2 regions of the Pantoea sp. SGAir0418 genome follow, and region 1 is predicted to be linked to the other one. Evidence: predicted binding sites of a transcription regulator. Region 1 holds the regulator's gene; the other holds the start of a gene.
The links. The regulator ArgR, encoded in region 1, controls arginine synthesis, uptake and breakdown. The targets are predictions, from matches to a motif close to ANTGAATAAAAATACANT.

Region 1 (7,675 bases):
GCGATGCTGACGCGCAAACTCGGCCCGGCGCTGGCGGCCGGCTGCACCGGCATCATCAAGCCGGCCAATAACACCCCGCTCAGCGCCTTTGCGCTGGTGGCGCTGGCACAAAAGGCGGGCGTGCCGGACGGCGTGCTGAACGCGGTAGCCGGCGACACGCACGCCATCAGCGACGCCATTATGGCTTCCCGCGCGGTGCGTAAAATCTCCTTTACCGGTTCCACCGCGGTGGGGAAAACGCTGATGCGGAACGCGGCCGAAACCATGAAGAAAGTCTCGATGGAGCTGGGCGGCAACGCGCCCTATATCGTCTTTGACGATGCCGATATCGACGCGGCGGTGCAGGGGGCTATCGCCAACAAATTCCGCAACGCCGGCCAGGTGTGCGTCAGCGTTAACCGCTTCTATATCCACAACGCAATATACGACCGCTTTGTGCATCAGCTGGCTGAGGCGGTGGGCAAACTGAAAGTGGGCAATGGCGTGGAGCCGGGCGTGGTGGTCGGGCCGCTGATTGAGGCGTCCGCGGTGGAGAAAGTGGAAGAGCATGTCAAAGATGCGCTGAGCAAAGGCGGGAAACTGCTGGTGGGCGGCGAGCGCCATCCGCTGGGCGGCAACTTCTGGCAGCCGACGGTGATTGCCGATGCGCATGAAGAGATGCAGCTGGCGCAGGAAGAGACCTTCGGTCCGGTGGCCGCCTGCTTCCGCTTTGACGATGAAGCTGAGGTGATCGCGCGCGCCAACAATACCGAATACGGTCTGGCGGCTTACTTCTATACGCAGAATCTGCAGCGCGTGTTCCGCGTTTCGGCGGCGCTGGAAGCCGGCATGATTGGAATCAATGAGTGCGCGGTCTCGACCGAGCTGGCACCGTTTGGCGGCGTGAAAGAGTCCGGACTGGGACGCGAAGGATCGGTGCTGGGCATGGAAGAGTATCTGGAAGTCAAAGCGCTGCACCTCGGCGGTCTGGCGTAGCGAGAGGATGTCACCATGAGAACCGAGCGTTTCGACTTCAATGAAATCGTCGATCAGGCTCATTTCTACCGTCAGTTTTGCGAACGTTTCGCGCTGGCGGATCGCACCATTCACGATCTGGACGATCTGTGGGAAATGATCATCGGCGAGCAGATCCCGTTGCCGCTGGAAATTGCGTTCATCAATCTGGGGAAAGGGCAGAAACGCCGCTATGGTGCGCTGATATTGCTATTCGATGAGGCAGAAGAGGAGCTGGAAGGCCAGCTCCGCTTTAATGTTCAGTAGCACAACCAAAAAGGGCCCCGGCAGGCGGGGCCAAAGGGTTCGTCAGAATTGACGAGGAATTATTTGTACAGCTCTGCAGTCAGGTGATAGCTGTCACCAGTGCGCGCTTCAATCACTTTATACGCGCTGGCACCCTGCTCATCGGCTTTCTGAGAAAGCTGAGCGCGGTAATCCATAGGTGAGCCGCCTGTTCCGCTAACGGTAATGGTCTGGCCGGTAGATTGCAGATTCTGCGCGGATTCATCCGTTACCAGTTGGGCAGCCGAAGCGCCAAAAGCGAACAGAGAAAGCAGCGTAGCGGTTGCGATGGTTGTTTTGATTTTCATAATTCGTCTCCTCATTAGAATCAACAACCTGCGGCACGAAGAGGGTAAGCGGGTCGTCGATCTTCTCCCGGCGACTGCATAACGCCGGATCGATAGTTAAAGTTTATTTGTACAGTTCAGCCGTCACGTGGAAAGTGTTGTCCTGATTGTTCTCAATGATGCGGTAATGGCTGGCACCCTGAGCATCGGCTTTCTGGGACAGTTCCTGACGGATATTGGTCTGGTCGCCATCGACGCCGCTCACGCTAATGGTCTGATTCAGCGGCTGCAGATTTTCAGCCTGGGTGTTTGTTACCAGGGTGGCAGCACTGGCGCCAAAAGACAGAACGGAAGCCAGACTCAGTACAGCAATAGATAATTTGGTTTTCATGATTCACTCTCCTGAAATGGGGTGGGCAACCTGAGAGGCAAACGCCTCTCAAACGGGTCGCCGTTCACACTGCATCTTGTTCCGGCAAACTTATTTATAAAGTTCCGCGGTTGCGTGGTAGCTGTTGTCGTTATAAGCCTCAACAACGCGATAGGCTTTAGCACCTTGCGCTTCAGCTTTGGCGTTCAGCTGCTGATGGATATCCATCGGTGAGCCGCCAATGCCGCTGACGCTAATGGTGCCGACCGGCTGCAGGTTCGCTGCCTGTTCGGCGTTGATAGAATCTGCGGCGAAAGCACCAAATGACAGGGCAGATAGAACACTCAGGGTGGCGATAGTAGTTTTAACGTTCATGGTATTTTTCCTCGTCTTCTGTTTTTCTCTTTTTGATTTCGTGTGATTTGCATCACGAAAAGAAGTATAGATCTAATCACCCATGAAATTAATATCCCGCTAATAATGATTGGTTGTAATTCTTTATCCTTATGGCACATTTTTATAACGCAAAGTTATTAAAACCGCCTGGATCTTAACCAGGAGGGTGTATTTTCATGCAAAAACAATGATCTGCATCAAATTATCTTTTTGTGCGAAACAATGTGGTTGATCAAGCTGGCTGCGAGCTAAAAGCAAGAGATAACCGCTAAGCACTAATTGTAAAGCAGCGTAAAATAGCGCAAAGGGTTAAGCAGGCGAAAAGGTCGTACCAATAGTTCCCCGCATTGAGAACCCGGCGGAATATGGCTAAGCAGTTATTTTGTAAGGTGTTGGCGATAAAACAGCGGGATAAGCGCGGGCGGGCAGGCAAGGTTACCGGCAGGTGAACCGCCGGTAACAGACAGGGTTTTATAGTTCCTGTTCGAATAACACCAGCACGGCGTCATACAGCTGCTTCACCGTAAAGGCGCGCGCTGGCGTAATAAAGATGGTGTCGTCACCGGCGATGGTGCCGAGGATGCCTTCGGCTTTGCCGAGGGAGTCGAGCAGGCGGGCGATCAATTGGGCTGCGCCCGGGCTGGTATGAATCACTACCAGCGCATCGTTATAGTCGATATCCAGCACCAGATTCTTCAGCGGACTGGTGGTGGTAGGCACGCCCAGTTCGGCTGGCAGGCAGTACACCATCTCCATTTTGGCGTTACGCGTGCGCACCGCGCCAAACTTGGTCAGCATACGAGAAACTTTTGACTGGTTGATGTTGCCGAAGCCGTCTTCCTGCAGCGCCTGGACAATTTCGCCCTGAGAGCTGAACTTTTCTTCTTTCAGTAAGGCTTTGAACGCCTTTATCAGATCGTCTTGTTTAGATGGGTTTCGCATAAGCTACCAATAAAAGAGGGTTGCAGCAGGCAACAGGCCCGTCGCAGATAAATTATTATGCATTTAGATGAATTTTTATGCAATAAGCGGATGCGTGAATTCACGGCATGCGCGTGTGGGGCGGGCATGATAACAGAGTTTTATCCTGCACCAAAATCGCGCGCTGGCGCGCAAAGCGAAGGTTGCAAAGTTGTTATATTATTGAAGTGGTAACAACAAAACGATGATCATTGCCGTCCATAGTCTTCTGGCTGCGACTGGATCATTCAGGCGACTTCTGAAGTGGAGATGTCTCGGGAGCCGATTGCGGCGTAATGTTATTGCGCGACAGGTGTGTCGCTATCGCCTGAGAAGTTGATTAAACTCGTAACCTGATGGATTTCCGGCATATCTCTGCCCCACCTTAATAAGGAGTTCAGGATGAAAGTTGCCGTTCTCGGTGCAGCTGGTGGTATTGGCCAGGCACTCGCTCTGCTGCTCAAGACCCAATTACCCGCAGGTTCAGCCCTCTCACTGTATGACATTGCCCCGGTGACGCCAGGCGTCGCGGTTGATCTCAGCCACATTCCTACTGCCGTGAAAGTCGAAGGGTTCAGTGGCGAAGATGCCACGCCGGCTCTGCACGGCGCCGATGTGGTGCTGATCTCGGCCGGTGTGGCACGCAAACCTGGCATGGACCGCGCCGATCTGTTTAACGTCAACGCCGGTATCGTGCGTAACCTGATTGAACAGGTGGCGACCACCGCGCCAAAAGCGCTGATTGGCGTCATCACTAACCCGGTAAATACCACGGTGGCGATTGCCGCCGAAGTGCTGAAAAAAGCCGGTGTGTACGATAAAAACCGGCTGTTTGGCGTCTCAACGCTGGATGTGATTCGCGCCAACACCTTTGTCGCAGCCCTGAAGGGCAAACAGCCTACGGAGATTGAAGTGCCGGTGGTCGGCGGGCATTCAGGCGTGACCATTCTGCCGCTGCTGTCGCAGGTTAAAGGCGTCAGCTTCAGCGAGCAGGAGATCGCCGACCTGACGAAACGTATTCAGAATGCCGGTACCGAAGTGGTGGAAGCCAAAGCCGGTGGCGGCTCGGCGACGCTGTCGATGGGCCAGGCGGCGGCGCGCTTTGGTCTGTCGCTGATTCGTGCACTGCAGGGCGAAGCCAATGTCGTAGAGTGCGCCTATGTGGAAGGCGACGGCGAGTACGCGCGCTTCTTCTCGCAGCCGCTGCTGCTGGGCAAAAACGGTATCGCCGAACGCCGTCCGCTCGGGCCGCTCAGTGATTTCGAACAGCAGGCGCTCAACGGCATGCTGGATACGCTGAAAAAAGATATCGCGCAGGGCGAAGAGTTTGTGAAGTAACCCGCGCGTAAAGAAAAAACGCCCGGCGCATGCCGGGCGTTTTGTTTTACAGGCCACCGGATTTGAAAGTCCGGCTGGCAGCCGAACCGTTGCTGGCGGGCGTTTTGCGCCCCAGCGTTTCCATCCGTACCTGGAAAGGCGGGAACGGCATCTCAATGCCATGCTCTTCAAAGCCGCGCAGAATCAGCTGATGCAGCTCATGACGCAGCGGCATACGATGGCCCATCTCCGCCGCGTGCACGCGCAGCTCAAACAGCTGAATGCCCTGCTGCAGATCCACCAGGAACACATCCGGCGCTGGCATATCCAGCACGTAGGTACAGCGATCGGCCGCCTGCTTCAGGATGGTCGTCACCTCTTCGCTGTTAACGTGGGCCGGTGCCGGAATGGTCAGCACCACGCGCGTCACCGAATCCGACAGCGACCAGTTGACGAACTGCTCGGTGATAAAGGCCTTGTTCGGCACGATAATCTCTTTGCGGTCCCAGTCGGTAATGGTGGTGGCGCGAGTATTGATGCGGGTGATGCTGCCGGTCAAATCGCGAATGGTCACGGTATCGCCAATACGAATTGGTTTCTCAAACAGGATGATCAGGCCGGAGATAAAGTTAGCGAAGATCTCCTGCATCCCAAAGCCCAGCCCCAGACCCAGCGCCGCTACCAGCCACTGCAGTTTTGACCACTCCACGCCAATAATCGAGAAACCAATCAGACCGCCGACCAGCATCAGCGCGTATTTGGTCAGGGTGGTAATGGCGTAACCGGTACCGGGCGACAGGCTGAGGTGTTGCAGCAGCGCCAGCTCCAGCAGCGCCGGCATATTGCGCACCAGCTGGGTGGTAATGATAAAGATCAGGATGGCGATCAGCACGGCACCCAGCGTAATGGGCTGTACGCTCTCGACGCCCTGCACCGTGGTGCTGGCATCCCACAGCGGGATGTTGTCGAGGAAGCTGAACGCGGAGTGGATCTCAGACCACAGCACAATCACCGACACCAGCGCAATCAGCGTCAGAATCGAGCGGACCAGCCGCAGCGACTGCGCGCTGATCGCATCCAGATCGATAATCGGCTCTTCGACTTCCACGGTATCGGTGCTGACGGCAGACTGCTGCTCTTTTTCCTCTTCGCTGCGCGCGCGGTTGGCCAGCATATCGGCACGACGCTGGCGCGCGCGGTCAAAGGCGATGCGGCGGCGCTGAATCAGCATCCAGCGGCGAATGATGTGGTAAATCACCAGCAGGAAGAACCAGATGCCGACCGAGGTTTCCAGACGCGCCAGCAGCGCCTGCGCGGTGGCCAGATAGCCAATGCAGGAGGCCAGCGCTGCCACCAGCGGGATGGCGATCATCAGGTTCCACAGGATCCGGTTAACGAAGTTGTCGCCGTCGCCCTCTTTATCTAAATAGAGCGGGATACCGGCGCGTTTCAGGCTGACGGTGACAATGCTCAGCGCCCCGCAGATCAGAATAAAGCACAGGCGCCCCAGCGTAGCGGAGAACTGCGGATCGTCGAGGTTGGCGAAAGCAATCAGCAGCATAATCAGCGGTACGATCAGGCCGACCGTCAGTGAGTAATAACGCATGGCACGCGCGACCCGCGCCTGCGGCCAGCGGAAGTGCACGACAAACAGGCCGTCAGGACGGGCAAAAGCCGCGCTGATCATGAATGCCCACAGCAGCGGCAGGGTGGCAGTGATGCCATCGCCAATCGCTACGGCAAACGGGTAAGGCCAGGCGTGCTGCAGGCCAAAGCCGAGCGCGGCCCACAGCACCGGCAGCGGCACCGCGACCAGAATCGACCAGAAGACGGTGCGCAGCGTCAGGCTGAAGCGGTCCTGCGTCACTTTCCCCACGCGGCTGGCCGCACGCGCCATAAAGGCGTTGTAGTGACGACGTGTGCTGATGCTAAAGCCCACCAGCAAAATGGCGCCAATAATCGGCAGCACCGTTTCGCGGTTAGTGAACATCATCGCCAGCGCTTTGCCCAGCTGGCCCAGCGTGTCCAGCGACAGCAGGCGCGTCAGGTCGGTGGCCACGTCCAGCGGATATTTCAGGCCAACCGGACTAACGTCGGCGGTCCAGAACAGATAGCGGTGCGTCGCCTCTTTAACTTCACTCAGCGCGTCCTGCAGCTGCGTATTGGAAACCTTCAGCTTGGTGATTTCCAGAATCAGCGTGTCGCAGCCGGAAATCAGTGAGTTCAGCAGTTCACGCTGGGTTTTCAGCTGGGCATCCAGAATGCGCGTCTGTTCACTGGTGAACGGCGTGCCGTCCGCCTGTTTCTCTTTGCGCAGCGCCTGCTGGCGCTCCAGCAGGTCTTCATAATGCAGCCGCTGCACGCGCAGCTGGCCCATTTCACTGTCGATCTGCTGGGATTTCGGCATCTCCGGCAGGCGCGCCACCTGCGCGCGCAGCGCTTCACCCAGCAGATTTGACACGCCCAGCCACTGTGACTGCTCGCGCAGCGTGCTCAGCGCCTGGCGCACCTGCAATGTCTGATTGGTGGCGAGACGCTGCTGCGAGGCCACCAGATCCATACGCTGCGCCTGCTGATTCAGATCGGCGGAGAGCTCGCGGTTAACGCGGAACTGATCGCTGATGGAGGCCGGCAAATCGCCGCTGTTTTCCGCCAGCTGTTCGGTGCGCTCCAGTGCCAGTTCGGCTTCGCGCTGGCGCTGGTTGTTGAGCTGATTGCGCAGCGCCTGCAGATAGTTATCCAGCTGGGTGGCTTTGCGCTGATGCACTTCCGCGCGCATGCGCGCCAGCTCCTGACGGTTATTGGCGGACAGCTGCGCCAGCTCCAGCTCATCTACCCGCGCTTTACTGGCAGCGCTCTCGGTCTGACGCGCATAAATCTGCGCCTGTGCCAGCGGGGTAGCGGCAGCCGCCACGCCCTGTGCGCGCCGTTCGCTTTCGGTCATGGCGCGCCGCGCATCGGTCTGCTGCTGCGGCAGCTGCGACAGAGAATCGCTGATTTCGCGGGCGCGATCCTGCTCCTGCTGCGCCTGGCGGCTCTCCTCCAGCAGCTGGCTGCTAACCTGCAG
Region 2 (7,675 bases), 300 kb from region 1:
GTATCCAGGCTGTTACGCGTGGCAGAGGCGAAGCCGAGCCAGCCGGCCAGCTGCTCACGGTCGATCTCATAAGCAGTACCGGCCAGCGCGCCGCAGCCCAGCGGGCTGACGTCCAGCCGCTTCAGCGTATCCTGCAGACGGCTCTCGTCGCGCGCCAGCATCTCAACGTAGGCCAGACACCAGTGGGCAAACGTCACCGGCTGCGCCCGCTGCAGGTGGGTGTAGCCCGGCATCACGGCATCCTGATTGGCCTCAGCCGTGGCTACCAGCGCCGACTGCAGCTCGCGCGTGGCTTCCAGCAGCAGTGCCACCTGCGTTTTACACCACAGTTTGAGATCGGTCGCCACCTGGTCGTTACGGCTGCGCCCGGTGTGCAGCTTTTTGCCCAGCGCGCCGACTTTGTCGATCAGCTTGCCTTCCACCCAGCTGTGAATATCCTCGGCATCGCTCTGCAGAATCTGCTGCGGGTTGGCGCGAACCTCTTCCAGCAGCGCATTCAGCGCGGCTTCCAGCTGCTGCTGCTCTTCACTGCTCAGCACGTTTACCGTTACCAGCGCGTTTGACCAGGCCACCGAACCGATGATGTCCTGCTCCGCCAGGCGGTAGTCAAACCGCAGTGAGTCGTTGAACTGTTTAAACCGTTGATCTGCCGCCTGTGAAAAACGTCCGCCCCAAAGTGCCATCTGTTTGCTCCTGAATCTGTTAAACAAAGGGCGGCCCGAAGCCGCCCCTGCAAAATATGTCGCCTGCCGCCGGTGTTACTTCTTCTGCTCGTTCAGCGCGCGAATGCGTGAAGAGAGCGAGAACAGACGGATAAAGCCGCCCGCGTGACGGTGATCGTACACTTCGTCTTCGCCGAAGGTGGCAAACTCTTCTGAGTACAGGCTGTTCGCCGATTTTTTCTGGATCGCCGTGGCCTGGCCTTTGTACAGCTGCAGTACCACTTCCCCGTTCACCAGCTCTGCCAGCGATGCGGCAGCGGCCTGGATTGACTGACGCAGCGGTGCGAACCAGCGGCCGTCATACACCACGTAAGACATCTCCTGACCCAGCTGTTCACGCCATTTGAAGCTGTCGCGATCCAGTACCAGCTGCTCAACCGCACGCAGTGCGTTGACCATGATGGTGCCGCCAGGGGTTTCGTAGCAGCCGCGTGATTTGATGCCCACCAGACGGTTTTCCACGATATCAATCCGGCCCACGCCGTGTTTCGCTCCCAGCGCATTGAGTTTTTCCAGACACTGGAACGGGCTCAGTTTCTCACCGTTCACCGCGACAACCTGGCCTTTCTCCACGCTGACAGTGACATTTTCGGGCTGATCCGGCGCTTCCAGCGGATCGACGGTCCACACCCAGCAATCTTTGTTCGGCGCGTTCCACGGGCTCTCCAGCACGCCACCTTCGGTCGAGATGTGCCAGGCGTTCTCATCACGGCTGTAGATTTTTTCCAGCGACGCGGTGGTCGGGATATTGCGCTCTTTCAGGTAATCCAGCAGCGCTTCACGCGAACGCAGGTTCCACTCACGCCATGGCGCCACCACTTTAAGCTGCGGTGCCAGCGCGGTATAGGTGGTTTCGAAACGCACCTGATCGTTGCCTTTACCGGTTGCGCCGTGGCACAGCGCGTCTGCGCCCACTTTCAGCGCCAGTTCAACCTGCGCTTTGGCGATGATAGGACGCGCCATTGAGGTGCCCAGCAGATAGGTGCCTTCGTACAGCGCACCGGTCTGCAGCACCGGGTAAACGTATTCGCTGATAAACTCTTCACGCAGATCGACCACGTGGCACTCAGACGCGCCCGACTGCAGCGCTTTCTTCTCTACGCCTTCCAGATCGGCCGGATCCTGACCAATGTTGGCCACGAACGCCACTACTTCACAACCACCGTAGTTCTCTTTCAGCCAGGGAATGATGGCCGAGGTATCCAGACCGCCCGAGTAAGCCAGAACGATTTTTTTGATGTTTTGCGTGCTCATGTCGTAATCCTTGATTATGCGAGAATCCGGGTGCCAATCGACACGCCGTTGAAAAGGGTTGGCAGCTGTTCAGCATGACGCCAGCTGGCAATATCCACCGGGCGGCCCAGCGTACGCGCCGCGTCGAGCGCCGCATGCACTTTCACAATCATGCCATCGGTAATAATGCCCTGGGCAATCAGCTGCTCGGCTTTGGCTGCGGTCATCTCGGCGATGCGCTGACCTTTGCCGTCGAGAATACCGCTGACGTCCGACAGCAGCACCAGATCGGCACCGATGGTCGCGGCCAGTGCAGTCGCAGCCTGGTCAGCGTTGACGTTCATCAGTTCACCACCGTCGGTGATGCCAATCGAGCTGATCACCGGCATATAGCCCGCGTCCAGCAGCGTATTCAGCAGTTGCGGATTGCCCGGCGTGGCGTTGCCGACATGCCCCAGCTCCTCATCGAACTGTGCCACGTTCACCAGGCCGGCATCGCCGAGGCATAAACCCACTGCGCCAATGCCGTACTTCTTCGCCCATGCCAGCAGCGTTTTGTTGGCGGTGCCGGCCAGCGCACCGGTAATAATGTCGATCTGATCGGCTGGCGTCACGCGCAAACCGTTCTTCTTTTTCACCGGCAACGCCAGTTTCTTCATCAGCTCGTCCACCAGGCAGCCACCGCCGTGGACGATGATCAGCGGACGCTGATACTGCGTGCGGTACGCCAGCAGGGCATCAAACAGACGCGCCAGCGCTTCTTCGCTATCCAGCAGTACGCCGCCCAGCTTAATGATCAGAGGATTGCTCATGGTCAGGTTATCCGTCCGTTAAATCAGAGACAGCGTTTCGGGGAAGCCGAAACGAATATTGAGACACTGCACCGCCTGTGAGGAGGCGCCTTTCAGCAGGTTGTCTTCCGCTGCGACAACAATCAGGTGCTCGCCCTGCACGGCAAAGCCGATATCGCAGAACGGCAGGCCAACCACCGCTTTCAGCGCCGGTACGCCTTTGTCGTACAGCCGCACCAGCGGTTTATCGTGGTAAGCGCTGTGGAACGCCGCCGCCACATCCTGCTGGCTCACGCCGGCGTTCAGACGACAGGTGATGGTTTCCAGAATGCCGCGCGGGAAATTACCGAGATGCGGCGTGAAGATCACCGGCGTGCCGAGATGGGCCACAATCTCCGGATGGTGACGGTGATTGAAGAGACCGTACGGCTGCAGGCTGACTTCACAGAAGCTGGTGGTGACGCTGGCTTTACGCCCGGCACCGCTGACGCCACTGGTGGCATTGATTACCGGCCACTGAGCCGGATTAAGCAGGCCAGCCTTAATCAGCGGCTTAAGCGCCAGCTGCGCGGCGGTCGGATAGCAACCCGGCACCGCCACCAGCTGCGCGTCTTTAATCTGCTCGTGGTTCCATTCGGCCAGGCCGTAAACGGCTTTGTCGAGCCACGCCTGGTGCTGATGGCTGAAACCGTAATACTGTTGATAAAAGCCGTCGTCGTTAACGCGGAACGCGCCTGAGAGGTCGAACACCACGCAGCCGGCTTTCAGGAATTCCGGGGCCAGATCGTGGCTGACTTCGTGTGCGGTGGCGAGGAACACCACATCGACCTTGCCGGCCCACTCTGCGGCATCACCCAGCGGCTGCAATGGCAAATCGACCCTGCCTTTCAGCTGCGGATGGAGATCGGAGAGTAACTTTCCGGCATCCGGGCTTTGCGCTGAAACCGCCAAAGCGGTTATGTTCATATGCGGGTGGCGATTCAGGTAGGTGGCAAGCTCTACGCCAGCATAACCACTGGCACCAACGATCAGCGTATTCAACATCAGGCTGTATACCTTATTACAGTCACACGTATCGGGTCGCGGCATTGCCCCGTTGCCCACGATGCCGTTTGCAGCTTTTTTCAGTTCACATGCAGACGACGTTAATGTATTTTTATTCACTATTAATGCATTAATATTGATACATCCTAACCCAGGGACCGTCAACAGTGAAGACAAAAATTCCACCTTTTATCGAACTCTACCGCCAGCTGATTGCAACACCGTCGATCAGCGCCACCGACAGCGCGCTGGATCAGAGCAATGAAACTTTAATCAATTTGCTGGCGGGCTGGTTCCGCGATCTCGGCTTCAGCGTGGAAGTCCAGCCGGTGCCGGGTACACGCCACAAATTCAACCTGCTGGCGCGCAGCGGCAGCGGCGCAGGTGGCCTACTGCTGGCGGGCCATACCGACACCGTGCCGTATGACGACGGCCGCTGGACGCGCGATCCCTTCACCCTGACCGAACACGACAACAAGCTGTACGGCTTAGGCACCGCCGACATGAAAGGCTTCTTTGCCTTTATTCTTGATGCGCTGCGTGACGTTGACGTGACGAAGCTCAGCAAACCGCTGTACATCCTTGCCACCGCCGATGAAGAGACCACGATGGCCGGCGCGAAATACTTCTCTGAATCGACCCAGCTGCGGCCGGACTGCGCCATCATCGGCGAACCGACGTCGCTGAAACCGGTGCGCGCCCACAAAGGCCACCTGTCGCACGCCATCCGCATTCAGGGTCAGTCCGGTCATTCCAGCGATCCGGCGCGCGGCGTGAACGCTATCGAGCTGATGCATGAATCCATTACTCAGCTGATGCAGCTGCGTAATACGCTGAAAGAGCGCTATCACCATGACGGCTTCGCCATTCCCTATCCGACCATGAACTTTGGCCATATCCATGGCGGCGACGCGGCGAACCGCATCTGCGCCTGCTGTGAGCTGCATATGGATATCCGTCCGCTGCCGGGACTGACGCTGAGCGATCTCGACGGTTTACTCAATGAAGCGCTGGCACCGGTGAGCGCGCGCTGGCCAGGCCGTCTGACTGTGGGTGAGCTGCATCCGCCGATTCCCGGTTACGAATGCCCGGCCGATCATGAACTGGTCAAAGTGGTGGAGAAGCTACTGGGCGTGCCGACAGAAGTGGTGAATTACTGCACCGAAGCGCCGTTTATCCAGCAGTTGTGCCCGACGCTGGTGTTAGGGCCTGGATCCATCAATCAGGCGCATCAGCCAGACGAGTTTATTGATACCGCATTTATTAAGCCGACTCATGCGCTTATCACTCAGGTTGTGCAGCATTTTTGCCATTGATGATTAAAAGATGGGGCATTTCACTGCGAAATCAGCAAATTGCCCCGTCATTATCCGGGATTTGATAATAAGAATAACTTATCCCACCTCCTGTCAATTAAATTCGATGAATTTCCGATAGTTAGCAGCACGATACCGGCAATTTAAGTCAATTGACGAACAGGAAGAACCGTGGCTAGATAAAAGACGATGTTATGCCCGTTGGGTATAGAGGTTTTATATTTAAGACGATAAGGGTGTCAGGGTCACATGAACGAACAATATTCCGCAATGCGAAGTAATGTCAGTATGCTCGGCAAACTGCTCGGGGATACGATAAAGGATGCACTGGGAGAGAACATCCTCGATCGGGTGGAGACCATCCGCAAGCTCTCTAAGTCATCCCGTGCAGGAAATGACACTCATCGTAAGGAACTGCTCTCCACGCTGCAAAACCTGTCTAACGACGAGCTGCTGCCGGTGGCACGCGCGTTCAGCCAGTTCCTTAACCTCACCAACGTGGCAGAGCAGTATCAAACCATTTCGCGCAGCGGCGACGGTGCTAACCATCCGGAGCTGCTGAAAAAGACCTTCGAGCGCCTGAAGCAGCAGAGCGATCTCAGCGAGCCGGCCATCCGCCAGGCGATTGAGGAGCTGTCGCTGGAGCTGGTGCTCACCGCCCACCCGACCGAGATTACCCGCCGCACGCTGATCCACAAGCTGGGCGAAGTGAACAGCTGTCTGCAACAGCTCGACCACAGCGACATCACCGACTACGAACGCAACCAGGTCATGCGCCGTCTGCGTCAGCTGGTGGCGCAGGCGTGGCACACCGATGAAATCCGTAAATATCGCCCGACGCCGGTAGATGAAGCCAAATGGGGCTTCGCGGTGGTGGAGAACAGCCTGTGGGAAGGCGTACCGGCGTTTCTGCGCGAGCTGAACCAGCAGGTGGAAGAGAGCTTCGGCATCCAGCTGCCGGTGGATTTTGTGCCCATCAAATTTACCTCGTGGATGGGCGGCGACCGTGACGGTAACCCGAACGTCACCGCACCGATTACCCGCCACGTGATGCAGCTAAGCCGCTGGAAAGCCGCCGACCTGTTCCTGCGCGACATCGGCGTGCTGGTGTCCGAGCTGTCAATGTCCGAGTGCAGCGACGAAGTGCGCGAACTGTGTGGCGATGCGGAGGCGCTGGAGCCATATCGTGTAATTCTGAAACGTATCCGCAGCCAGCTGATGAGCACCCAGAGCTATCTGGAGCGCCGCCTGAAGAGCGAGCGCCTGCCGCGTCCGGCCGATCTGCTGGTTTCTAACGATCAGCTGTGGCAGCCGCTGTTTGCTATTTACCAGTCGCTGCAGCAGTGCGGCATGGGCATCATCGCCAACGGCCAGCTGCTGGACACGCTGCGCCGCGTGAAGTGCTTCGGCGTGCCGCTGGTGCGTATCGATATCCGTCAGGAGAGCACCCGCCACACCGAAGCGATTGCCGAAGTGACGCGCTATCTCGGACTGGGCGACTACGAAAGCTGGTCAGAAGCCGACAAGCAGGCGTTCCTGATCCGTGAACTGAATTCCAAGCGGCCGCTGCTGCCGCGGCAGTGGGAGCCCAGCGACAACACGCGTGAAGTGCTGGATACCTGCAAAGTGGCGGCAGAAGCGCCGCAGGGTTCGATTGCCGCCTATGTGATTTCGATGGCCAAAACGCCGTCTGACGTGCTGGCGGTGCACCTGCTGCTGAAAGAGGCCGGCATCCCTTACGCAATGCCGGTGGCGCCGCTGTTTGAAACCCTCGACGACCTCAACAACGCCAATGACGTGATGAGCCAGCTGCTGAATATCGACTGGTATCGCGGCTTCATCAACGGCAAGCAGATGGTGATGATTGGCTATTCCGACTCGGCAAAAGATGCCGGCGTGATGGCAGCCAGCTGGGCGCAGTATCAGGCCCAGGATGCGCTGATTAAAACCTGCGACAAAGCCGGCATTACCCTGACGCTGTTCCACGGACGCGGCGGTTCGATTGGCCGCGGTGGCGCACCGGCGCATGCAGCCCTGCTGTCACAGCCGCCGGGCAGCCTGAAAGGCGGCCTGCGCGTGACCGAACAGGGCGAAATGATTCGCTTCAAATATGGCCTGCCGGAAGTCACCATCGCCAGCCTGTCGCTTTACACCGGGGCGATTCTGGAAGCCAACCTGCTGCCACCGCCAGAGCCAAAACGCGAATGGCAGGAGATCATGAACGGTCTGTCGGCCTATTCGTGCGCCATGTACCGCGGCTATGTGCGTGAAAATCCGGATTTCGTTCCCTACTTCCGCTCGGCGACGCCAGAGCAGGAGCTGGGTAAACTGCCGCTCGGGTCGCGCCCGGCGAAACGGCGTCCGACCGGCGGCGTAGAGTCGCTGCGCGCCATTCCATGGATCTTCGCCTGGACGCAGAACCGCCTGATGCTGCCCGCGTGGCTGGGTGCCGGCGCGGCGCTGCAGAAAGCGATGGACGAAGGCCATCAGGATCAGCTGGAAACCATGTGCAGCGAATGGCCGTTCTTCGCCACGCGCCTCGGCATGCTGGAGATGGTGTTCTCGAAGG

Region 2: argC (N-acetyl-gamma-glutamyl-phosphate reductase) is a predicted target of ArgR. The motif match lies at 3,894-3,911, and genes of this name have one in related genera.

Annotation. Positions count from the first base shown of each region.
Region 1 covers NZ_CP027911.1:394,191-401,865, forward strand. The annotation lists gene C1N84_RS01835 (NAD-dependent succinate-semialdehyde dehydrogenase) at 1-975, shown strand, start outside; gene C1N84_RS01840 (barstar family protein) at 991-1,260, shown strand; gene yhcN (peroxide/acid stress response protein YhcN) at 1,320-1,586, opposite strand; gene C1N84_RS01850 (YdgH/BhsA/McbA-like domain containing protein) at 1,690-1,956, opposite strand; gene yhcN (peroxide/acid stress response protein YhcN) at 2,047-2,310, opposite strand; gene argR (transcriptional regulator ArgR) at 2,803-3,273, opposite strand; gene mdh (malate dehydrogenase) at 3,694-4,629, shown strand; gene mscM (miniconductance mechanosensitive channel MscM) at 4,676-7,675, opposite strand, start outside.
Region 2 covers NZ_CP027911.1:93,862-101,536, reverse strand. The annotation lists gene argH (argininosuccinate lyase) at 1-683, opposite strand, end outside; gene C1N84_RS00450 (argininosuccinate synthase) at 759-1,976, opposite strand; gene argB (acetylglutamate kinase) at 1,991-2,767, opposite strand; gene argC (N-acetyl-gamma-glutamyl-phosphate reductase) at 2,786-3,790, opposite strand; gene argE (acetylornithine deacetylase) at 3,958-5,106, shown strand; gene ppc (phosphoenolpyruvate carboxylase) at 5,356-7,675, shown strand, end outside.